Linked DNA regions of Granulicella sibirica. The protein of the gene in region 3 binds, or shares a complex with, the protein of the main gene of each other region. Links are inferred from orthologs where the notes say so. Each region holds a gene or a part of one and is shown on either strand. Other genes may lie near its edges. The genes, in order: nuoH, nuoD, GRAN_RS15765 and nuoI.

The links.
Region 1: the proteins of GRAN_RS15765 (region 3) and nuoH are in contact, whole or in part, in a crystal structure (PDB 6Y11), measured with the Thermus thermophilus proteins. The link is inferred for Granulicella sibirica from one-to-one orthologs. Residues at the interface, in WP_096411117.1 of Thermus thermophilus: Arg16, Glu17, Gly18, Leu24, Leu27, Val28, Trp30, Gly31, Arg32, Asn34, Ser35, Trp37, Thr54, Asp55, Ala56, Asp59, Ala61, Arg62, Phe63, Gly64, Glu66, Val67, Phe68, Arg69, Ala70, Ser71, Arg73, Gln74, Ala75, Asp76; in WP_096411122.1 of Thermus thermophilus: Arg36, Val44, Arg45, Met46, Gly47, Pro48, Asn49, Arg50, Val51, Leu57, Gln58, Ala61, Asp62, Ile64, Lys65, Ile67, Phe68, Lys69, Glu70, Ile72, Val74, Glu223, Ala224, Glu225, His233, Thr234, Glu235, Tyr236, Ser237, Trp241.
Region 2: the proteins of GRAN_RS15765 (region 3) and nuoD are in contact, whole or in part, in a cryo-EM structure (PDB 6KHJ), measured with the Thermosynechococcus vestitus proteins. The link is inferred for Granulicella sibirica from one-to-one orthologs. Residues at the interface, in WP_011056552.1 of Thermosynechococcus vestitus: Leu46, Met47, Tyr48, Thr50, Ala51, Cys52, Phe54, Ile55, Glu56, Ala58, Ala59, Ile61, Gly62, Ser63, Arg64, Phe65, Asn76, Pro78, Thr89, Thr91, Lys93, Met94, Ala97, Leu101, Met123, Phe124, Ser126, Asp127, Ser128, Tyr129; in WP_011057128.1 of Thermosynechococcus vestitus: Pro17, His18, His19, Pro20, Ser21, Met22, Val25, Arg27, Met29, Thr31, Ile38, Asp39, Cys40, Glu41, Pro42, Val43, Ile44, Gly45, Tyr46, Leu47, His48, Arg49, Gly50, Met51, Lys53, Ile54, Asn57, Arg58, Pro65, Tyr66.
Region 4: the proteins of GRAN_RS15765 (region 3) and nuoI are in contact, whole or in part, in a crystal structure (PDB 6I1P), measured with the Thermus thermophilus proteins. The link is inferred for Granulicella sibirica from one-to-one orthologs. Residues at the interface, in WP_096411117.1 of Thermus thermophilus: Ala56, Arg57, Asn58, Asp59, Arg62, Phe63, Ala110, Ser113, Ser114, Gly115, Gly116, Met117, Asn119, Gln125, Asn126, Asp134, Val135, Tyr136, Val137, Pro138, Gly139, Cys140, Arg143, Glu145, Ala146, Ile148, Tyr149, Ala150, Met152, Gln153; in WP_096411123.1 of Thermus thermophilus: Val22, Thr23, Val24, Pro25, Tyr26, Pro27, Val31, Ala32, Leu33, Phe37, Pro64, Ala65, Asn94, Met95, Leu96, Arg97, Cys98, Ile99, Phe100, Phe119, Glu120, Met121, Ala122, Asp123, Tyr124, Glu125, Tyr126, Asp128, Leu129, Lys144.

Annotation. Positions count from the first base shown.
Region 1 is NZ_RDSM01000002.1:895,817-899,920, forward strand. The notes cover bases 1-2,810. They hold nuoH (NADH-quinone oxidoreductase subunit NuoH), read right to left. Parts: upstream 2,032-2,810; coding sequence 970-2,031; downstream 1-969. Other genes in these bases: nuoL (NADH-quinone oxidoreductase subunit L), read right to left, coding at 1-57; nuoK (NADH-quinone oxidoreductase subunit NuoK), read right to left, coding at 82-384; GRAN_RS14660 (NADH-quinone oxidoreductase subunit J family protein), read right to left, coding at 392-898; GRAN_RS14670 (molybdopterin-dependent oxidoreductase), read right to left, coding at 2,072-2,810. In the rest of the region: more of GRAN_RS14670, read right to left, coding at 2,811-4,104. UniProt on the Escherichia coli protein: NDH-1 shuttles electrons from NADH, via FMN and iron-sulfur (Fe-S) centers, to quinones in the respiratory chain. The immediate electron acceptor for the enzyme in this species is believed to be ubiquinone.
Region 2 is NZ_RDSM01000002.1:901,591-907,665, reverse strand. Bases 2,174-5,172 are described here. They hold nuoD (NADH dehydrogenase (quinone) subunit D), read left to right. Parts: upstream 2,174-3,044; coding sequence 3,045-4,301; downstream 4,302-5,172. Other genes in these bases: GRAN_RS14695 (NADH-quinone oxidoreductase subunit NuoE family protein), read left to right, coding at 4,721-5,172; GRAN_RS26325 (hypothetical protein), read left to right, coding at 4,585-4,728; GRAN_RS26730 (hypothetical protein), read right to left, coding at 4,450-4,575; GRAN_RS14710 (NADH-quinone oxidoreductase subunit C), read left to right, coding at 2,548-3,045; GRAN_RS14715 (NADH-quinone oxidoreductase subunit A), read left to right, coding at 2,174-2,547. Also shown: GRAN_RS14725 (glycoside hydrolase family 97 protein), read right to left, coding at 1-1,024; GRAN_RS14720 (prepilin peptidase), read left to right, coding at 976-2,043; more of GRAN_RS14715, read left to right, coding at 2,140-2,173; more of GRAN_RS14695, read left to right, coding at 5,173-5,230; NADH-quinone oxidoreductase subunit NuoF, read left to right, coding at 5,230-6,075.
Region 3 is NZ_RDSM01000002.1:1,170,778-1,176,828, forward strand. What follows is about bases 1,471-4,445. They hold GRAN_RS15765 (NADH-quinone oxidoreductase subunit B), read right to left. Parts: upstream 3,280-4,445; coding sequence 2,662-3,279; downstream 1,471-2,661. Other genes in these bases: GRAN_RS15760 (OmpA family protein), read right to left, coding at 1,471-2,446; GRAN_RS15770 (type IV pilus twitching motility protein PilT), read right to left, coding at 3,587-4,445. Also shown: GRAN_RS15755 (WD40/YVTN/BNR-like repeat-containing protein), read right to left, coding at 1-579; more of GRAN_RS15760, read right to left, coding at 830-1,470; more of GRAN_RS15770, read right to left, coding at 4,446-4,726; glnD ([protein-PII] uridylyltransferase), read right to left, coding at 4,796-6,051. UniProt on the Escherichia coli protein: NDH-1 shuttles electrons from NADH, via FMN and iron-sulfur (Fe-S) centers, to quinones in the respiratory chain. The immediate electron acceptor for the enzyme in this species is ubiquinone.
Region 4 is NZ_RDSM01000002.1:66,067-71,894, forward strand. Bases 1,458-4,209 are described here. They hold nuoI (NADH-quinone oxidoreductase subunit NuoI), read left to right. Parts: upstream 1,458-2,456; coding sequence 2,457-2,963; downstream 2,964-4,209. Other genes in these bases: GRAN_RS11150 (DUF4188 domain-containing protein), read right to left, coding at 1,458-1,916; GRAN_RS11155 (molybdopterin-binding protein), read right to left, coding at 1,871-2,410; GRAN_RS11165 (HD domain-containing protein), read left to right, coding at 3,104-3,592; GRAN_RS11170 (hypothetical protein), read left to right, coding at 3,799-4,188; GRAN_RS26660 (hypothetical protein), read right to left, coding at 4,205-4,209. Also shown: GRAN_RS11140 (ferritin-like domain-containing protein), read right to left, coding at 1-58; hemC (hydroxymethylbilane synthase), read left to right, coding at 403-1,347; more of GRAN_RS11150, read right to left, coding at 1,356-1,457; more of GRAN_RS26660, read right to left, coding at 4,210-4,336; GRAN_RS11175 (DUF5872 domain-containing protein), read left to right, coding at 4,415-4,876; thrC (threonine synthase), read left to right, coding at 5,207-5,828. UniProt on the Escherichia coli protein: NDH-1 shuttles electrons from NADH, via FMN and iron-sulfur (Fe-S) centers, to quinones in the respiratory chain. The immediate electron acceptor for the enzyme in this species is believed to be ubiquinone.

The DNA.
Region 1 (4,104 bases), 280 kb from region 3 along the record:
GATGAGGAAGCCGAGGAATGGGCTGAGCGGGATGAGCCAGAGCGAGTTCGGATTCATGGAGTCGGGTGCGCCTAATTCTTCCTAGTTTTTCATCAGGTTGATCTGGTCAACGTTGAGCGTCTGCCGCGTACGGAAGATGGAGATGATGATGGCGAGGCCGACGGCGGCTTCGGCCGCGGCGACGACCATGACGAAGAAGACGAAGATCTGTCCCTGGACCTGATGCCACATATGGGCGAAGGCGACGAAGGTCAGGTTGACGGCGTTGAGCATGAGCTCGATCGACATGAAGATGGTGACGACGTTGCGCTTGATGAGGAAGGCGCCGACGCCGATCGAAAAGAGAATGGCCGCAAGGATGAGGTACCACGAGATAGGGACCATGTGTGGGCTACTGCTCCTTCCGGGCGAGCACGACGGCTCCGAGGATGGCGACGAGGATGAGGATGCTGGTGACCTCGAAGGGGAGGAGAAGGCGAGTGAAGAGGACGGTCGAGATCTCGGAGATGTTGGAGACGGCGTTCGAGAGATAGCCGCCGATCTGAGCGTTGCCAAGGGCTTTGCTCTCGGAGAGGAAGACGAAGCTCAGGAGGCAGAAGATGGCTGCGGCTCCGGGGAAGCCGACGATGGTCGAGGCCCTGGTGCCGATGGTGTTCTCTTCTTCACCCGCATTGAGCAGCATGATGACGAAGACGAACAGGACCATGATGGCTCCGGAGTAGACGATGACCTGGGCGGCGGCGAGGAACTCGGCGCCGAGTGACCAGTAGAGGACGGCAAGCGACATCATGACGACGACCAGCGACAGGGCGCTGTTGATGGGATGACGCTGCAACAGCAGGTTCAGCGCGGCGGCTACCGCAAGCAGGCCGAAGATGAGGAAGAGTGCGAGTTGCATGGGTGCTGCCTGGTCCTTCCCTGTGTCTGATCGGTATCGGGTTGATTGTAAATGGGTCGCTGACTTTAGGGTCAGGGGTGAAGAGCCATTACAAGCGAAGTGACGATGATGTTGGCCATGGCGACAGGCATCAGGAACTTCCAGCCGAAGCCCATGAGCTGGTCGTACCGGAAGCGTGGGAGGGTGGAACGGACCCAGATAAAGAGGAACAAGAACGAGAAGATCTTGAAGACGAACCAGAGGACGGGGAAGATCGCGTTCAGAATGGGCAAGTTCAGAAAGCCGTCGAAGAGATGGCCGAAGGGGCTGGAAGCGCCGCCGAAGAACAGGAGCGTGGCGACGCAACTGATGGTGATCATGTTGGCGTACTCAGCCATGAAGAACATGGCGAACTTCATGGAGCTGTACTCGGTGTGGTATCCGGCGACGAGTTCGGATTCGGCTTCGGGAAGATCGAAGGGGGAGCGGTTGGCTTCGGCGTAGGCGCTCATGATGTAGATGAAGAAGGCAACGATCTGGAAGCCGCCGAGAATATTCCACGAGAGCGCGCCGTGAGCGGCCTGGGAGTCGACGATGTCGCGGAGGCGGAGCGAACCGGCGCGGAGGACGACACCAACGAGCGAGAGGCCCAGGGCGAGTTCGTAGCTGATCATCTGCGATGTTGCGCGCAGGGAACCGAGGAGCGCGAACTTGTTATTCGAGGACCAGCCCGAGAGGGCGATGCCGTAGACGCCGATGGAGGTGATGCCGAGGATGACGAGAAGGCCGATGTTGAGGTCGGAGACCTGGAAGAGATCTACACCCTGTACGCGGGTGACGGCTCCGAAGGGAACAACGGCGATCGAGACCATCGCACAGGTGAGGGCGATCATGGGAGCAACGAGGAAGAGAGGACGATCGACGGCGAGGGGCATCATGTCTTCCTTGAGGAAGAGCTTGATGCCATCGGCGAGCGGCTGCAGAAGGCCGAAGGGGCCGGTGCGTGAGGGTCCCCAGCGGTTCTGCATGCGGCCGATGACCTTGCGCTCGAGCAGCACCGTGTAGGCGACCGCCGTCAGGGTGATGACGAAGACGACGAGCAGCTTGACGATGCTGATGAGGAGGAACGTAACGAAGGGGCTCAGGTGGCTCAACTGGTCTCTCTCTGGTTCAAAAAATGCAAAAGGTTATGCCTTAGTCGGCAGCGGTCTGGCCTTCGATGTGAACGAGTTTCTGGGCGGCGAGGCGTGCGTCGTTGAGTTGCAGGTCGTCGAGCATGGGCGAGTAGCGGCCGAGGGTTCCGGAGGTGAAGAGCTTGTCCTTGGCCGGGAGGACGAGGTCGCGGCGGTTGTCGATCTGGACGAGCGGCGCGGGAGCGGCGGGGGACAGGTGCTGGTCGTTGCCGGAGAGAAGCTGGAGGCGAAGCATCTTGTCGTAGCCGGGGACGAGGCGCTGGATCTCGTCGAGGATGGCGTTCGCGTCGAAGGGGCTGAGACGCGGCTCGAGGTTGTTGGCGGTGAGCCAGACGGCGTGACGGTCGGCCTCACCGGACTGGGCTCCACGGGTCTGGCCCATGTCGGCTCGCGTGCCCTTGCCGAAGGGAACGAGGTCGCTGACCTTTGCACCGATTTTGTCGGCGAGGCGCACGATCATCTCGAAGTCAGTGCGGACGCCGGCGCGGTCGCCAGCCTTCGAGACGCGCTGGAGATCGCCGTAGCTATTGGTGACGGAGCCGGCCTTCTCGTAGAGGTTGGCGGCGGGAAGGATGACGTCGGCGATCTTCGCTGTCTCGGTGAGGAACATCTCCTGCACGACGACGAAGGTGTTCTTGAGGGTGGCGGGGTCGATGTCGTAGCGGGCGACGGGGTTGGCGCCGACAACGTAGAGAGCGGAGAGATCGCCCTTGGCGGCGGCGTCGAAGATTTCGAGCATGTCGAGGCCGGGGGTGCTGGGGATCGTCGTCTCGCCGAAGGTGGATGCGCCGGAGGCGGGGGTATAGCCGGGGAGCATATCGGGCAGGAGGCCCATGTCGGCCGCGCCGCGGGAATTGACGTAGTCGGAGAGGAGGGCGAACTTGCGGTTCGGCAGGGTGAGACCGAAGGCGAGGAGCTTCTTGAGGTCTGCTCCACGAAGATCGTTGCCGAGGAGGACGATGAGAGACTCTTCGGCGCGAACGGCGGTGCGGAAGGCACGGAAGGCGTCGGCGTTCTCGACACCGTCTAGGGCAGCCTCGTCGCCGGCCATGTAGCTGACGAAGGTGCCGTAGCCGAAGTCGGGAAGCTGGAGGTAGGTCTTTGCCTGGCGGGTGAGCTTGATCTGCTGGTGGTTCGCGATGTGGAGGCGGGCGGCGTTGATGCGAACGCTCGAGCGGAGGTTCCACGCCGTGAGGGGATTCTCGTTGGTGGGGTCGCCGCCGATGATCATGACCGCCGGGGCGTTGGCGACGTCGTGTTGCGAGGCGGTGCGGCCGGTGTGACCGGAGAGCGCCTGGGCGAGCGAGGTGTAGTCAGCGGTGCGGTGGTGATCAATGTTGTTGGTCTGGAGGACCGAACGGGCAAACTTCTGGAGGAGGTAGGCCTCCTCGTTGGTGATGCGGTTGGAGCCGACGACGCCAATGGACTTGCCGCCGCGCGTGTCGCGGAGTTCGCGAAGCTTCTTCCCGGCGTGGTCGAGGGCGACTTCCCAGGAGACAGGCTTGAGGGTGCCGTCGGGCTGACGGACGAGCGGGGTGGTGATGCGGTCGGTGGAGTTGGCGAAGTCGAAGGCGTAGCGGCCCTTGTTGCAGAGGAAGTCGTTGTTGAGGCCGGACTTGTCGCGATTGTCGCCACGAACGATCTCGGAGCCGTCGGTGGTGGAGCGGACGCCGAGGGTGGTCTTGCATCCGTCGCCGCAGTGGGTGCAGACGGTGGGGGTGTGGTTCATCTCCCACGGACGGGTCTTGTAGCGGTAGGTTCCGGAGGTGAGGGCGCCGACGGGGCAGGCATCGATGCACATGCCGCACTGCTCGCAGTCGACGTGGGCGAGGTCGTCGGGGGACTGGAGGGCGGGGATGTTGGGGGCGATGACAGAGGAGGAACCGCGGTTCTGGATGCCGAGCGCGAAGACGTCCATGCCTTCGCCGCACATGCGGACGCAGCGATAGCAGAGGATGCACCGGGGGCGGTCGAAGTAGACGACCGGGGACCACTTCTGCTCTTCGCGGTGGTTCTTGGGCTCGGCGTAGAAGC
Region 2 (6,075 bases), 270 kb from region 3 along the record:
TTTCGGTCGTAAACGCCGGCTTGTTATTCGCATCGACGTCATCGACCCACCAGTTCCACGACGCCTTCCCCGCCTCGATCCAGCTCGTATCAGCAACACGGCTCGCAGGGTTAAGGTCATATTGAATCGTCGATTCGATCAACCGCCCAGGCTCCTCTGCGATAAGAACGACGCGCCAGGCCGAGTGATGCGGAAGCCCGCCCTCGACGGCATACTCCGGATGATCGAAGCGCGGCGAAAGCTTCGCCGAGAGATAATGCCCCGCCCAGCTTCCCGACGGATTCGTAACGTACATCGAGCTATTGCCCTCGAGATCGGCCTCCATCAACGCAAGCCACCCAAGCCCCGGCTCATGCGCCAGCACTGGCATGCCGATGAGGAAGCTGCTCGCCACGCCACCCTGGTTGCCAAGCGCGGAGGTCGGCAATTGCACATACTCGCTCTCATAACTGCTCTTGTAGTTCGGCAGCGCGAGCAGCCAGTTCGTCGCATCGTTGCTGAAGCGGAACTCGGTGTCCTCCGCCTTCAGCCGGAAGTACTCCTGGTGGTTCTGCTCGGGAAGCACGTAACGAAAGGCGACTCCACCGTTGTAAGCCCGGGCCTCGATGTTCAGCTTACGATGCGAGCCACCTGCCTCGGCCGTTTCGAGCGTGAGGCTGTTGTACTCATCGTGAACGGAACTCACCTTTTGATAGGCGAGCTTGTAGTCATCGACACCGTGCCCCGAAGTGCTGTGGTCGACATGCACCATACTCCCAAGCGCCGCTCCACCGTCCAGTTCGAGCCCAAGCGCCGAATCGTCAAGCACCGGCTTGCCGTGGAAGCGAACCGAGTAGACGAGGCTCCCGTCCTGGCTCGTCGAGTCCTTCAGCGGCCGTACATCGAAGCGCATAGTCAACTGACCGTCTGGCGACTTCAGTTCGAGCGGAGACGCTTGCGACCGTGCGAACGGTGACGCCGAAACAACGAGGAGGAATGCGACAGTACCTGGGACTGAAGGCAACAGGAAAGAACGGTTCAGCATGGATGCGGCTCTCCGATGGGTCAGACGGCTCGAACGACAGAGAGAAGCATACAGGCTCGATATCGGCAGAAGCGATCCTCGCACCGGCGCTTCGCACGCATCCACCCGCCTATACTTGCTTTGTGTCCCCTTTGCACATGTTGAAGGCCATCGGCTTCATCGCAGGCCTGCTATTCGGCAGCTTCCTGAACGTCTGCATCGCCCGATTGCCGCGAGGCGAGAGCGTCATCAGCCCGCGTTCGCACTGTCCGCACTGCCACACCCCGATCCGCTGGTACGACAACATTCCCATCCTGAGCTGGATGCTCCTGCGCGCACGCTGCCGCACCTGCCATGCCGCCATCTCGCCTGTCTATCCCGTGGTGGAACTCGCCGTGGGCGTCTGGTTCGCGATTGCCGCTTCGTATATCGGCCGGGCGGAGACCATGGAGGTCCTGATCGCGGATATCTCCTTCGCCGTCGTTGGCTTCCTGCTGATCGGGCTTATCGTGATGGACTGGCAGACGCATCTCCTGCCGGACGCCTTCACGCTCACCGGCATCGCCATCGCGCTCTTCCTCGTCTGCTCCCAGGCTATCTTTCTTGGCCCAACGGAGGACCAGGTCCTTCTGCGACACAAGGCTCCGATTACCGCCGCGATGTCGGTGGAAAAGGGGAATGTCTTCCTTACTGGTCCGGAAGCCCTTATCGGCGGACGCATCGTCGCAACCCTCGCGGCCGCCGGTCTCCTGCTTCTCGTTCGCGGAGCCTACAAGGCCCTGCGCGGACGCGAGGGCATGGGGCTGGGCGACGTCAAGCTCCTGGCCATGATCGCGGCGTTCCTGGGCTTCTGGCCGGCCATTCTTGCCCTGTTTCTGGGGGTACTGACGGCTTCCTTCTTCGCCGCATTCCTCCTGTTCCGAGGCCGTGCAACCTCCGCCACGCGCCTGCCGTTCGGCTCCTTCCTTGCCGCGGGAGGCCTGGCCGCGTCCCTCTTCGGGACGAACATCATCAGCGCTTACATCTCTCTGCTTCGATAGGATGAACGCTCGGTCAATGTTCCGGCACTCCGCAACACCCACAATCCATTGGCTGCTTGACACTTGCCAACCACAGTCCTAGAGTCGAAGATGGCCATGGCGAGTTACCCCTACATCTGGAATTACCTCACCCTCGTGCTTCAGATCATCGTCGCTATCGGCATGGCCGTCGGCATGGTCGCTGCATCGTTCTTCATCGGCAAGCACAAAAACTCACGGACCAAACTCGGACCATATGAGTGCGGAATGGACCCCATCGGCGACGCCCGCGGACGTTTTTCGGTGCGCTTCTACATGGTCGCCATGCTCTTCATCCTGTTCGACGTCGAAGCCGTGTTTATGTTGCCATGGGCGGTCATCTTTCGCCGCCTCCCCGCCATCACGGGTCAGGCGATGTTCGGATTCTGGGAGATGTTCCTCTACATCGCCTTCGTCGCCGTCGGCCTCTTCTACGTATGGAAGAAGGGTGTCCTCAACTGGTCCGACGATAAGGGGGATCTCTAGATGGAAGCCGCACCCGATCCCAACAGGGCTCTAGGAACCGAGGCCGTCTTCGCCGCCTTCCCCGAAAACGCCGCCGTCGTCGCCCTTAAGTCCATCGCGACCGACGCCAAGTTCGAACGCAATGAGTTCACCGTCACGGTTGCCCGCGAGAACATCGTGGCCGCCGCCAAAGCTGTCCAGGCCGCTGGCTATAACTTCTTCGAAGATTGCACCGCTGTCGACTGGTACCCCTCCGAACCGCGCTTCCAGGTCAGCTACCACATCGTGTCGCACTCGCTGAAGCAGCGCATCCGGCTCGCGGTACGGCTCAACGGCGACTCGCCCAGCCTCGACTCCATCACGGATGTCTGGCCCTCCTCCAACTTCTACGAACGCGAAGTGTTCGACCTCTTCGGCATCCACTTCAACGGACACCCGAACCTCAAGCGCATCATGATGCCGGATGACTGGCAGGGACATCCCCTGCGCAAGGACTATCCGGTGGAGGGCTACCGCTAATGGCACCTCTTGCCGCTCCCGACATGATCGACCCGGGCGTAGAAGACGTCGTCGCAGACGCCAAACGCCACCAGGGCCGCCCCGGACCCGCCAGCCAGAACATGGTCATCAACATGGGCCCGCAGCACCCCTCGACGCACGGCGTTCTGCGCCTCGTGCTCGAGATCGATGGCGAGTCTGTCGTCAGCCTGGCTCCCGACATCGGCTATCTGCATACAGGGATCGAAAAGACCTGCGAGGCCAAGTTCTACCAGCAGGTTGTTCCGCTCACTGATCGCATCGACTATCTCTGTCCGATGACGAATAACCTCGCCTACTGCCTCGCGGTTGAAAAGCTCCTCGCCCTCGAAATCCCAGAGCGTGCTCAGTACCTGCGCGTGATGCTCAACGAGCTCACCCGCATCCAGTCGCACCTCGTCTGGCTCGGCACGCACGCCATGGATATCGGCGCGCTCACCGTCTTTCTGTACTGTTGGCGCGAGCGCGAAGACATCATGCGCATCTACGAGAACATCTCGGGCCAGCGCATGATGACCAGCTACTTCCGCATCGGTGGCCTGTCTCTCGAACCGCCCCTCAACTTTTACGATCAGGTCCGCGACTTCCTCAAGATCATGCCGGACCGCATCGACCAGTACGAGAACCTGCTCACCGGCAACCCGATCTGGACCGGGCGCCTCCAGGGCGTCGGCTATCTCTCCCCTGAAGACGCAATCGCCCTCGGCGTCACCGGTCCCCCGCTCCGCGCCTCGGGAGTGGACTGGGATCTTCGTCGCGACATGCCCTACTCGGGCTACGAAAAATTCAAGTTCGACGTGCCGGTCTCGAAGGTGGGCGACGTCTGGGCCCGCTACGTCGTTCGCATCCAGGAGATGCGCGAGTCGCTCAAGATCATCCAGCAGGCGCTCGACGGCATGCCCACAGGACGCATCGTCGCCGACGCCCCAAAGATCATCCTGCCCGACCGCGAGCAGATGAAGACCCAGATGGAATCCCTCATCCATCACTTCAAGATTGTGACGGAAGGCTTTGCTGTTCCAGCCGGAGAGGTCTACCAGGCCGTCGAATCCCCACGCGGCGAGATGGGCTACTACGTCGTCTCGGACGGCACCGCCAAACCGTATCGTGTTCACATGCGCAACCCGTCTTATGCAACGCTTCAGGCTCTTGAAACGATGTGCAAGGGCCGCCTGCTTGCCGACGTCGTTGCCGTCATCGGGTCGATCGACATTGTTCTCGGCGAAATTGACAGATAAAGGGATCGGCCGGCAAAGATTTCGTTTGGTTTCTCGTTTACGTTTTGCTTAAGGGCATGGCTTTGGCCGTGCCACAACCCAGGCAAGAGAGTGGGGCTTCCGCCCTGAGGTAGCGCTGGATAGCAGATTACACACCGAACTCTGGACCTCATGGGCCTCCCTGCTTCGCTCCTACGCAGCCGCCCACGGTCTCAACACCACGCACCACGCTGTAGTCGAAGTCGGCCCGGAAGAGATCACCCTCCGCGTCGGCAGCCACTGGCTCTTGTTTCACCACAGCACCATGCAATACGACGACGGACGCAAACAAGCCTTCGCCCTCACCGAACACGGAACAGTCATCACCGCGGCGGGGCAGGACAAGCATGAAGAAGAGATGGACATCGCCGCCGAGCGGCTGGCACGGGAGATGATGCACAGTGAGTGAAGTCGCCAACACAATATTCACGCCGGAGACGGCCGCCCGCTTCGACCACCTCGTCACCATCTATCCCCTGCGCCGCTCCGCGCTCGTCCCCATGCTGCTCTACGCGCAGGATGAGGTCGGCTACATCTCCGACGCCGTCGTCACCGAGATCGCCCAGCGCATCGGCATCTTCGAGCTCGACGTCCGCAACGTCCTCAGCTACTACTCCATGCTCCGCACCAAGCCTGCCGGCAAGTACAACGTGCAGGTCTGCACCAACATCTCCTGCATGCTGCGCGGTGGCTACGAGCTTCTCGACCACTGTAAGAAGCACCTCGGCATCGGTCACAAGGAAGTCACCGCCGACGGCATGTTCTCGCTCGAAGAAGTCGAATGCATCGGAGCCTGCTGCTGGGCTCCCGCCGTCCAGGTCAACTACGACTTCCACGACGACCTAACACCCGCCAAGATGGACACCGTCTTCGAGATGTACCGTTCCGGCCAGGGAAAGGACGTGAAGTAATGCCAGCCCTCGTCTCGCATCCCGACGAAGTCAGAGTCCTCTCCAAACGCTTCGGTCAGGGCGCCACTGACATCGACAAGTACATCGAACTCGACGGCTACAAGGCCGTCCAGCTCGGCATAGCCAACGGCCCCCAGTGGATCATCGACACGATGAAAGCCTCCGGCCTCCGCGGTCGCGGCGGGGCCGGCTTCCCCACCGGCCTCAAGTGGTCGTTCGTCCCCAAGAATGACAAGGCCAAGTACGTCCTCGTCAACGGCGACGAATCCGAGCCCGGAACCTGCAAGGATCACGTCATCTTCCTGCACGATCCGCACTCCGTCATCGAAGGCACCATGATCGCCGGCCTCGCCATCGGCGCGAAGATGGGCTTCATCTACCTCCGCGGCGAGTACCGCTACCTCCTCAAGATCATGGAGAAGGCCGTCGCCGACGCGTACGCGAAGGGATATCTCGGCAAGAACATCTTCGGCTCCGGCATCGACTTCGACGTCATCACCCAGACCGGCGCAGGCGCCTATGAGGTCGGCGAAGAGTCCGCCCTGATGGAGTCGCTCGAAGGCAAGCGCGGCGTCCCTCGCATCAAGCCTCCCTTCCCCGCTGTCGTCGGCCTCTACGGCGGCCCCACGGTGATCAACAACGCCGAGACCATCGCGTCAGCCCCACCGATCCTCCTTATGGGCGGCGAAGCTTATGCCAAGCTCGGCTCCGAGCGCAATGGCGGCACACGCCTCTTTGGCATCAGCGGTCACGTCGAGCGCCCGGGCGTCTACGAACTCCCGATGGGGTACAACCTCAAGAAAGCGATCTACGACGTAGCCGGCGGCATCAAGAACGGCAAGAAG
Region 3 (6,051 bases):
GATAATCCCCTGCTTCATGTTCGTCCAATTCGCCCCACCGTCGAGTGACCTCCAGGGCAGATGCCACGTCCCGATATAGATCACGTCCGGGTTCACCGGATCGATCGCGACCGACTCCACCTCGTGGATCTCCCTGTTCTCCGGAGGGCTGATCAGGTCCCAGTGCTGCCCGGAATCCTTCGTCCGAAAAACGCCTTTCAACGTCCCAGCGATCACCAGCTTCGGGTTCGAAGGCGCAGCTGTCAGCGAACGAATCGACTGCCCTTTCATCTGCTCCTGCTCGGCCCAATGAGCTCCACCATCCTGGCTCTGAAACAGTCCCCCGCCATCCTGTCCAAGCACCCACGCGCCCACCATCACATGCTTCGGATTCGAGGCATCCACAACGATGTTGTCGAGAACGAGATCATCACGCATCCCTACCCGAGCCAGCCGCCTCCATCTCTTACCCGAGTCGAACGACTCATACACCCAGCCATTCACTGCACCGAGATAGAGATGAGCATGGTTGCTCGGATCCATCGCAAATGCACGCGCATCGCCTCCATCCGGACCATAAGGAAGCCAATTCACAGCCATCGCCGGAATCGTGAAAAGGAGAGAAAGAAGGCAGGAAAGGCTAACGGAGCGACGCAGAGAAAAAGTTGACATTGTTTCCAGTCTGACACCAGGACTCATCATCGTTACTCACACGTCACTACTTGGTAACGCAGAGTGTTCAGGGTTTCACTGGCTTGGCGATGAAGCCGTTTCGTATTGCGTGTGGCAGTCAGCACAAAGGCTGACTGGAAACATCCCAGTCAGCCTCTGTACCGTTACAGGGTGCGTACTACTTCTTGTGGTGCTTCTTCTTCTTTGGTTCCGGTGCGGTTACCGCCGACTCGTCAACCGCGGTGGTTCCGGTCGAATCCATCGTGGCGCCCGTCGGGATCAACGTGGTGGCAACCGACTTGGCATCCTGCGTTCCGGTGTAGACCGAGATGCGGCTTCCATCGACGCCCTTCTCCTTCACCAGGTAAGCCTTCGTGTTGACAGCGCGCTCAGCAGCCTTCTTCGGAGCCATCTTCTCGGTGCTGGCTGCGTTGCCCACGAGAGCGAGCTTCGCATCCGGCGTGCGCTGCAGGTTGAGTGCGACGTCATCGAGGCAGGCCTTCGCTTCGTTGTCGACGCGGGTAGGACGCTTTGCATCGCGATCGAAGCTGACCGAGCAGAGGCTGGTCGTCTTCGGAGCCGGAGGCGCAGGAGGAGCAGCGACGGTGACGGTGGTCATCTGCGAGGCAGTCTGGCCCTTATCGTCAACAACGTTGCAGGTTACAGTGATCGTGCCAGGAGCCACACCGGTCGTCGACAGGGTCGCCGTCGAGGTGCTTCCACTTACCGAACCAGCCGTCGAGCTGTAGCTGTAGGTCAGAGGACGGTTCTGCGGGCTGACGCCGCTTGCGGTGATCGTGGACGAATCGCCCGGGTTCACCGTGGACGGGTTAGCCGAGCAGCCGATGGTCGGCGGCTCGAAGGCCTTGACCGTGAACTGCGCAGAGCAGTCTGCCATCTGGCCAGGCTTGTTGCCTTCCGTGACATGACCCTTCACAGTGAACGTTCCAGCAGAGAGAGTCTTGGTGTCGATATTGGCAACGTTCGAAGTGCCGGTGATCGTGCCGCCATCTGAAGTCCAGGTGTAGGTTGCGGTCTTCTTCGGATCCAGGTTCGACGCTGTTCCAGTCGCCGTGACAGGGTCACCCGGGAAGATCGTCGTCGGAGCAACGACGCAGGCGTAGGTAACAGGAGGAGGAGGAATGATGTGGCCGAAGTGCGTCACGATACCCGTGCTGAGATCCACACCGCTCAGGTTCGCGCGACCGCCGGTGACGCCGAAGCTCGCGGGACCGAAGTCGACGTGAACATAGCGGTAGTCAGCCTCGAACAAGCGAAGCGAGAAGCGGTTGTTGAAGAACGGAAGATCGTAGTCCATGCCACCACCGACCGTGAGGGTCGGGCCCCAGGTGTAGGGGTTGTGATAATTCGGAGTCGCGGTGCTGCTGTTCGGACCAACCAGCTTCGCACCGCCGGCCAGGCCGTGAGCGAAGAGCGTGAAGTTCTGCATCGGAGCGCGGAAGATCGGACCGGCCGAAGCGGAGTACAGGCCATCGTTGTTACCGTCCGGGTGTGCCACAAAATTGATCTCGCCGCCGACGTACTTGCTGAAGTAGTACGCGCCGCTCCCAATGGCTCCCTCGTCGATCGACGAGTACTGGATGCCGACAGGCTTATCCTGCCCGTGGGCGCCAAAATAGGAATAGCCCGTGAAAACGTCAATGCGCGACGGGTTGGGCCCAAGGGGGGCTGTGGTGCTGGGTGCAGTCTGTGCACCCAGGCTTGCGACCCCAAGACTGACTGCACATGCAGCCAGTGCGAACCGGCCAAGACTGCGAAACGGGCGATAAACCATTCGACTTCCTCCGCGGAAAATTCAAGCTTGGTGAAACTTCGGATATAGGTGAATCCGGGTTACTTTTATCTGGACTAACGAAGTTTACCGCAGTTGCCGAACGTGTCGAGAACAAAATCACTGCGGTGCCGATTTGAGAGAAATCTAACAGCAATCCTGAACAATCTCTGAGAGAATCGCCGCCGAACCTGTGAAGTAACCAAACCCTGTCTGCCCTAAGACAGGTTCAACGTCTTACGCATCGTTCCGCGCTCCTGCTGAATCTTCTCCTGCAAAAGAGTAATCGCGTATAAAAGCTGCTCTGGCCGTGGAGGGCATCCCGGAACATAGATGTCCACCGGAATGATTTGGTTGACACCCTGCAGCAACGCATAGTTATTGAAGACGCCGCCCGATGTAGCGCAAGCACCCATTGAGATCACCCACTTGGGCTCTGGCATCTGCTCATAAAGCCTGCGAATCACCGGCGCCATCTTCTGCGACACCCGCCCGGCGATAATCATCAGGTCACTCTGCCGTGGAGAGGGTCGAAACACCTCGGCGCCAAAACGGGCAATGTCGTACCGCGATCCGCCCATGGACATCATCTCGATGGCGCAGCAGGCCAGGCCAAAGGTCATCGGCCAGATCGAGTTCTTGCGTACCCAGTTGATCGCCGCATCCATCGACGCCAGTACGATCCCCTCCGGCTGCTCATACCCCCAACTCACCTCGCGCAGCTTCTCATTGTTCTTGCCGGAGCTGTCGAGCGATCCGAAAAAATAACGGTCGTCTCTCTGGGGCGTCGCGGTCGGGCGCCCATTGCTTGTCGTCTGGTTTGGGTCGGAGCTCATAAAGTCAGTATACGGTCGCACCGGAAACACATTTTGTAAAGACGCCGGATATTGCGATGGATGCACCGTTAGTTCAAGGAGTTGGCTATCGTGTCTGGCACGCGACAGAATCAACGGTCGAAACGCCAGCCAGGAACAAACGCAGTGGCAATCCAGCACGAACCGGAGGCGCATTCCCCTCGCGTACGCTCCACCGGTCGTCCACTTGCTCCACTGGGTGCGTTGTTGTCGTCGAAGTCATTACCTTGGCATGGACGCACAGGCAGGCTTTGCCTCAATCGCGAGTCGACATCGCCTTCCCCAAGCCCTACGCACGGGCCAGGTAGGACCGCAGTTCCTCGGCGTGATAGCTATGCGCCATCGCCGTATCCCTCGAGATTCTACGGGCATGTACAAGATCGGCAAGCGACTGATCCATCGTCATCATGCCCTCCCGTTTACCCGTCGAGATCTCCGAACGCAACAGGTGGTCCTGCCCGGTCCGGATCAGGTTCCTCACCGCCATTGTCGCGACCATCACCTCCACCGCCGGATACACCCCCGCGTGATCCATCGCCGAAACAAGCTGCTGCGCCACCACCGCAAGCAGCGCCAGCGAAAGCTGCTGCCGGATCTGCGATTGCCGATTCGAAGGAAAGCTGTCTACCAGCCGGGACATCGTCTGCGCCGCATCGTTCGTATGCAGCGACGAGAGCACCAGGTGCCCCGTCTCGGCAGCCGTCAGCGCAGCCGCCATGGTCTCCTGGTCGCGCATCTCTCCAACCAGGATCACATCCGGGTTCTGTCGCAGCACAGCCCGCACCGCATGGGCAAAGCTCGGCGTATCATGGCCCACCTCGATCTGTTCCACAATCGAGTACCGATTCGGATGCTGGTACTCGACAGGATCTTCAATCGTGATGATGTGATCCCGCCGCTTCGAGTTGATCAGGTCGACGAACGCCGCCATCGTCGACGTCTTCCCGGATCCCGTCGGCCCGGTCAGCAACACAAGCCCCTGCCGCCTCTCCATCAGCCGCGCCAGAACCGGGGGCAGATGCAGCGACTCAATCGTAGGCACCTGCGAGGGCAGCAACCGTATGCTCGCCGCAAGCGTCCCCCGCTGATAGTGAAGGTTGGCGCGGAACCTCCCGATCGATCCATGCGCGAAGCAGAAGTCCAACGATCGGTTGCTCTCCAACTCCTTCGACTGATCGCTCGTCAGCAGCGGCTGAAGCGCCTTGCGCAGATCGTCCGAAGACATCGGCCTTCCAATCCCAGCCGTGAGCGATCCGTTGATCCGAAACGTAACCGCTGACCCGGCGATCAGGATGATATCCGTCGCTCGTTGCTCCACCGCGGCAGCCAGAAGCGCATCAAGTGAGGAGCTCCGTTCCCTCTTCGCAACCGCGGTTGACGAGTTCAGCTCATAGACCAGCTCCGACAGGTCGTTCTCATAGGCTGCCATGCAGTCTCCAGTTCGTATCAAGCATAAGACTCCCCTGCCGCCGGATCGTGTGCGGCAGGCAAGCCCTACCTAGCGCGCATTCTCCTCCATCGCCGCCAGCAGGTCCGTCCCAAGCTTCTTCTGCTCCGCCCGATCGAGCTTCGCGCCATCCTTCGTCAGGTAGAAAACGTCAATTGCCATCTCTCCTTCGGTATCCACCAGCGCAACCTCGACATTGCATCCATGGCCAGCCAGGGTGAGACTCAACGCCCGCAACAACCCCGGCGTATCCTGTGCGACGACCTGCAGCAGCGTGCTCTGCGATGACGCATTCGCATCGAAATCAACCCGCGCACTCACTACCACCTTAGGAGCCTTGCGCCGTCCCCTGCGCCTCGCCGCCAGCAGCTTCTCCACCGACTGCTCTCCCGTCAGCACCGCATGCACGCTTGCCACAAACGTTCCCCGCTCTGACTCATTCATCTCGAGCGTCTTGAACCCATCCGTAAAGCGAAAGCTGTCGACCACCACACCCTGCTTGTTCGAGAACGCATCCGCCGTCACGATGTTCATCCCCCAGGCCGCCAGCACCCCCGCCATGGTCGCGAACAGCAACTCCCGGTCCCGCGTCACTAGCGTAATCTCGCTGGCCTCAGCCGCATACCGGAAGTCCAACTGCACCGGATCCAACCCGAACCGCGTCGACATCTCGAACTGCGTCCGAATCTGTTCCGGCGTCCTCGTCCTCAGATATCGCTCCGGGAACCCCTCAAGGTAAGCCTCGACCTCACCGCGCCGCCCAGGCGCAAACGCCACCACGCGATGAACAAGCTCGTTTCCTCCGCCGGTACTTACCCTGTCCTCATCCACACTGCGGTCAAGGTAGTTGGCCGTGGCAATGTACAAGCGCCAGAGGTTCTCCGCCTTCCACGGAGTCAATGCATCCGGATGCACCGCGTTGATGTCCGCATACGTAAACAGCGTCAACATACGCAAAGCCTCCGGCGTCCCCACCTTCGCCGCAAATGCCCTTACCGTCTCCGCATCGAAGATATCCCGCCTCAGCGCAGCCGACATCTCCAGGTGATGCCGGATCAGCCCAGCCACCAGCTCCGTCTCATGAACATCGACCTCCAGCCGCGCAAGCACGCTCCTTGCCATGCGCTCGCTCTCCACTGCATGCACCTCCGCGCTCCGGCCCTTGCCCGTGTCGTGCATCAGCGCCGCAAGATAAAGCAACTCCGGATGTGGCAAATCCTTTAGGATCTGCGCGAACTTCGCCGCCCACTCCCCCGTCTGCTTGCCCAGGTTATGCAGCGTATCGATCACCACGAACGTATGCTCAT
Region 4 (5,828 bases), 1.1 Mb from region 3 along the record:
CAGCAAGAAAGCTGCGTCGCGATGGCCCGGAGTGGAGAAGTTGCTCGATCTTGTTCACTTGAATCGACCTCCGAAATGAAACGGTTAAACGATCTACGAACGAGAAAGAAATCTACGAACGAGAAAGAAATCTGCGAACGAGAAAGAAAGAGCTACGTGCCTTGTCGAAGCCTGGGTAAGGCTTAACTTCTATTACGGCCTGACCGTACTTCTGGATTTGTGAAAATGCGAATCGTTTGTCAGCTTTCGTAGAAGACGAGGAAGAGACGGTTCCTGCGGGGCAACACCACGTAGGATGCGCGAAAAAGGGAAAGTGTAACCAACGTGAATCGAACCGGGCGCTCACTCGTCTTATGTGCGACTTAGCGCCGGATGCCGTCCCTGCCGTATCCTGCTTAAGACATGAAGCCCACACCTATTCGCATCGGCTCCCGAGGATCTCAGCTCGCCCTCTGGCAAGCCAACCACATTTCGTATGCCCTACGCGACGCAGGCTATCAGACCGAGATCGAGATCATCCGCACCACCGGCGACCGCATGCAGCAGCCCGGCTTTGTCCCACCCCCGGGGCTCGACGGCAAAGGCATCTTCATCAAGGAGATCGAAGAAGCGCTCGAAGATGGACGCATCGACCTCGCCGTTCACTCCCTCAAGGATCTGCCCACCCAACTCGAACCTCAGTTCGAAATAGCCGCTATCCCCAAGCGCGCGGACCCACGCGATGTCCTTGTCTGCGAGCAGTTCTGGGCGCTCCACACCCTGCCCGATAACGCCACCGTCGGCACCACGAGCCCACGCCGCCGCGCCCAGCTTCTCGCTCTCCGGCCCGACCTCAATTTCGTAGACGTTCGCGGCAACATCGACACCCGTTTGAAAAAGTTCGCTGACGGCAAGTGCGACGCTCTTGTCCTCGCAGCCGCCGGACTGGACCGCCTCAATCGCGCCGAGTGGGTTCACCAGCGCTTCGATCCCACCGAGGTCTGTCCTGCTCCCGGCCAGGGAGCCCTCGCACTCGAAACACGCTCCGGCTCAACCGAACGCGACCAGTACATCCGTCAGTCGATCTCCTTCTTCAACCATCCACACACTCGCTTCTCTGTCGAAGCCGAACGGTCTGTCCTCGACGTCCTCGGCGGAGGCTGCCAGCTCCCCGTAGGCGTTCTCTGCCAGCCAACCAGCGAAGGCTACAAGATGTACTCCCAGGTCGTCGCCCCCGACGGCGACACCATGATCCAGCTCGAAGCCGAATCCACCCACTCCGCCGACCCCATCGAGTTCGGCCAGCGCGTCGCGGCCCACCTGAAAGAACGTGGAGCCCTCGACCTGCTGGCGGCAACTGCCAACTAGGTTAGGCCCTAGCTATCCTCATCGGATGGGAGACCCATCCGGTCCTTCGCTCCCTGCCGTCGCCCGGTGGCCGCCACCTGTTTGCCGGCCTTCGCCAGACCCCAGAGCGGCATATTCGCATAAACACACTCGTATCGATTCGCCGCAACTTCGTACGTCTCGTGCCAGATCCCGACACTGCCGTCCGAACCGACGCTCCGATTAAACGCCGCCCACGCCGGTAGATGGTGCGCGTTCCGATCCTGTGCATAAGTATGAAGCTGTTCGAAGCTCCGCCAGTACTGCACCATGGCCACGCCACGCCACGTAAACATCGGCTCGGCATACAGGAATCCCATCTCGGGATGGGCGACCAGCTCTCGAATCATCGGTCCCATGGCCCTCGCGACCGGCATCCACTTTCCGAAAGCAAAGAAGCGGTTGATCCGAAAGCCGATGAGAAAAATGACAAAAGGCCCCTCTATCCGAGCTGACGCGCGTCCCGCGAATATCTTTGCCACGTTGTTCCCCAGTCCCGGTAGAGCTACTCCGCCTTCACCAGCGTCAGTGCCGTCAAATTCCTCACCCACCGCTGTGGCTTGCTGTCCTCCGAGCTGACCAGCTTGAAAGCCCCATCGTCGCCCAGCGCTTGCCCGCCCAGCTTCGTCGCCACGAGGACCTGCCCGGCATGCGCCGCCCCGTCGATCTCGATCCCCGAGTACAGCACCCAGTACTTGTCCGTCCCCGCCGCCTTCACATAGCTCCGCAGCAGCGCCTTCCCCAACGAGCCGTCCCCGGCCCCAGCCTTCGCGAGCACCTCCGTCAGCAAAACCCCGGAGTACGTCTCGTCCATGCTGTTGTGCGCGTTATGGACGGTCACCGTCTTCTGCGTCATCGCCTCCAGGTCCGCCGTGGTGAAGGTAACCGTCTTTCCCTCGACCGACACCATCAGTGCCGCGGAAGGCACAGCCTTGGCGTGGGCATGCTCCGCCATCGGAGCCCCGGCCTGCGCTCCGCCGCACACGGGAAACGCACCCAGACTGAAAACAAGAGCCACAAACGGGAGCGCCACGGCACGCGACATGTTCATGCCTTCAGCCTAACCCACACGTCGTCGTATACTCAAAACCATGTCCATGATCCGCGACGCTGCCGCCATCGCCAAGGGAATGTCCATCACCTTCAAGGAGATGTTCCAGCCCACCGAAGTTGAAAACTACCCCGACGGCAAAGGCCCCATGCGCGGCGCCATCTTTCAGGAGCGTTTTCGCGGCAAGCACCAGCTCCAGCGCGACGAAGATGGCCTCGAAAAATGCGTCGCCTGCTTCCTCTGCGCCGCGGCCTGTCCTTCGAACTGCATCTACATCGAAGCCGCCGAGAACACCGAAGAGGTCCGCATCTCTTCCGCCGAGCGCTACGCCAAGGTCTACAACATCGACTACAACCGCTGCATCTTCTGCGGTTACTGTGTCGAGGCCTGCCCCACCGACGCCATCACCCACGGCCATGGCTTCGAGCTCGCCTCGCTCAACGCGACCACCCTGGTCATGCGCAAGGAAGACCTTCTCGTCGGCATCCGCCCCGCGCTTCCGCTCGAGGGCCGCAACGAGCAGGATCTCGCGAACGTGCTCAGCTAAGACTCTTTAGCCAAAGTGAACGCACCCTCCCAGCCTTGGCGGGAAGCCCTTGAGCTCTACGTCCGGGAGAACGCGAAGCCGGCGAAAAGTACGGCCACCAGCCCCGCCTCTATGCACTCACCCAGGTCATCGGGACAGAACTGACCTACGACGATGACGTCGTCTACGCCGCGGCCTGGCTGCATGATATGGGCGTCTTCGTCGGCCACCGCCCGGAGGAGCAGGAAGCCCTCGAACGTTGGGACAGCGTCGCCTACGCGGTTGATCTCGCCCCCAGGGTCCTGATCTCCAACGGCTTTCCCTCCGCGAAGCTTGAAGCCGTCGTCGAGTGCATTCGGCACCACCAGCCCTCGACCGAGCCAAAGTCCCTCGAGAGCACCATCCTCCGCGACGCCGACATCCTCGAGCAGCTCGGAGCCATCGGCATCCTTCGCACCGTAGCCAAGGTCGGCCGCGACACCCGTTTCGTCACCTTTTCGGACGCCGTCGCCTCACTCCAGAAGGCGCTCGACCATCTGCCCCCTCTTCTTCGCCTTGCCTCCGCACGCCGCCTGGCCGAGGAGCGCATTCGCATCCTCCGCGAGTTCCTGCAGGCCGCAGCCACCGAGGGAAGCGGGCGTCTGCACTAGACAACGCCATCTTCCGTTCAAGACTTGTTATGTCGCATATGTAACATTGGATTCCGACAAAAAACAAAATACAAGTTCTGCAAACCCTTTTGTAAACTCTACGGGTACCCTCCGTTTTATTCCGATTCGCGGACGGTCGGGGTCTGTTTCGGCCTCAAACCGCCGCAGGCTGGTGTGCGAAAAATGTTGTCGCAGGAGCAAGGTCTTTGGTACCGGTAACCGGCAGCTCACAACCCGAACAGAAGCAGAGAATCCTCCACATCTGCCGGCGCGAGATGCTCCGGCCTCTTCGCGACCAGATCCTCCGCATCTCCGGCTTCGAGGTCGACTCCACCCTCAGCGCCACGGACGGTCTGTCAATCTTCATGACCAAGCCCTTCGACCTCGTCCTCATCGACGTTGAGGGAGAGGACGGCATCCCTGAAGCTGAGCACCTCTGTTCCGAGGTCAAGACCGCCAGGCACGAGCAACTCGTCGCCTTCGTTTGCAACTGGCGCGTCGCCATCCTCACCGACTGCCCCGACGAGATCCTCCGCACAGAGTTCGACCCCGCCTCGTTCGTCGAAGGCGTCCGCGACATCGTCGTCCGCCACTAGACATCAGCGCCTTTCCTCAGCCCAGCTGGTTGGGTGCCCCATCTTCGCCGATGGTCTCATCGTCGGCTAAGGTGGCAGCGTAAGCGGCCAGGTCGCGGTCCTTGCCCTGGATCGCTATTCCTGTTGCCTTCGCTTCTTTGGTTGTCATTCCCGAACGGAATCTGCGTCTCCTGTTGCCGTTCCTCCTTCCATTCCCTTCGCATCTCACTCGAACGAGGTGCAGGCGATGACCGCAAAGAAGGCCGCAGCAAAGAAAACCGCAGCAAAGAAACCTCCCGCAAAGAAGACCGCCGCCAACTACACCGACCCAGCCCTCCGCGAGAAGATCAAGCAGAAGCTCATGAAGGGCGATAAGGGCGGCAAACCCAATCAATGGAGCGCCCGCAAGGCTCAGCTCGTAGCCTCCGAGTACAAGGCCGAGGGCGGCGAGTACAAGCACGAACGCAGCGAGTCTCAGCAGCACCTCAAGGACTGGGGTGACGAGAAGTGGCACACCACCGACGGAAAGCCGGCCATCCAGGAGAAATCCACCAGCCGTTACCTCCCGGACAAAGCCTGGGACAAGCTCACTCCCGCCGAACAGAAGGCCACCGACGCAAAAAAGAAACGAGCGTCGAAGACCGGCAAGCAATTCGTCCCAAATACAGAAAAAGCGAAAAAAGCCCGTAAATCGGCCACAAAGAAATAGCATCGAAAACGATCGGGCGGAAACCGCACATATGGGTGCGATACCGCCTGTGGGTGAGCTTGCACCCGCGCCCGCATTGGTGCTACAAACGATCTATTCCAGTCTGCTTCGGCAGATTTGAATTTCATGCAGAGTGGTTGAGGGACGAGCCCTGAGACGCCACGACAACCGGACAGCTACTTGGTACCGGTGTCAACTCTCTCCTGGAAACGGGGAACATGAGATTCGGAGCACGCAGTTCCGCATTCAGGACTGCATCCGTTTTCTCCCCTCCCTGAAAACAAGAGAGCGCGTCGAGAGAACGGACCCTCCCCCGCTCAGGGAGATCAAATGGAGTATTCCTGTACCGCGTACGAGTTGAAGTGCAATGAGTGCGGCAAACGCTACGGCAACCGCCCTCTCTCCGGATGCCCCGACTGCCTCGCGCCCCTCGAAATCGCCTATGACCTCGACTCCGCTCGCGGCGAATTCACCCGCGAAGCGATTGAAGCCGGACCAGCAAATATCTGGCGCTACAAGCGTCTTCTACCCATCCCCGACGGCTTCCAGCCCGACCTGCCCGTAGGCTTCACCCCGCTCGTCCGCGCGAAGCGCCTCGGCAAGCGCATTGGTGCGTCGAACCTGTACATCAAGAACGACGCCGTCTGCTTCCCGACGCTCTCCTTCAAAGATCGCGTCGTCTCTGTAGCGCTCGCGAACGCGCAGAAGTTTGGCTTCACCACTGTCGGCTGCTCCTCGACCGGCAACCTCGCCAACTCCGTCGCCGCCCAGGCCGCCCGTCTCGGCATCAAGGCCAGCATCCTCGTCCCGGCAGACCTCGAGCCCGCCAAGATTCTCAATACCCTCGTCTACGGCGCTCGCCTCATTCGCATCGACGGCAACTACGACCACGTGAACCGCCTCTGCACCCTCATCGCTGACGAGTACAACTGGGGCCTCGTGAACGTCAATC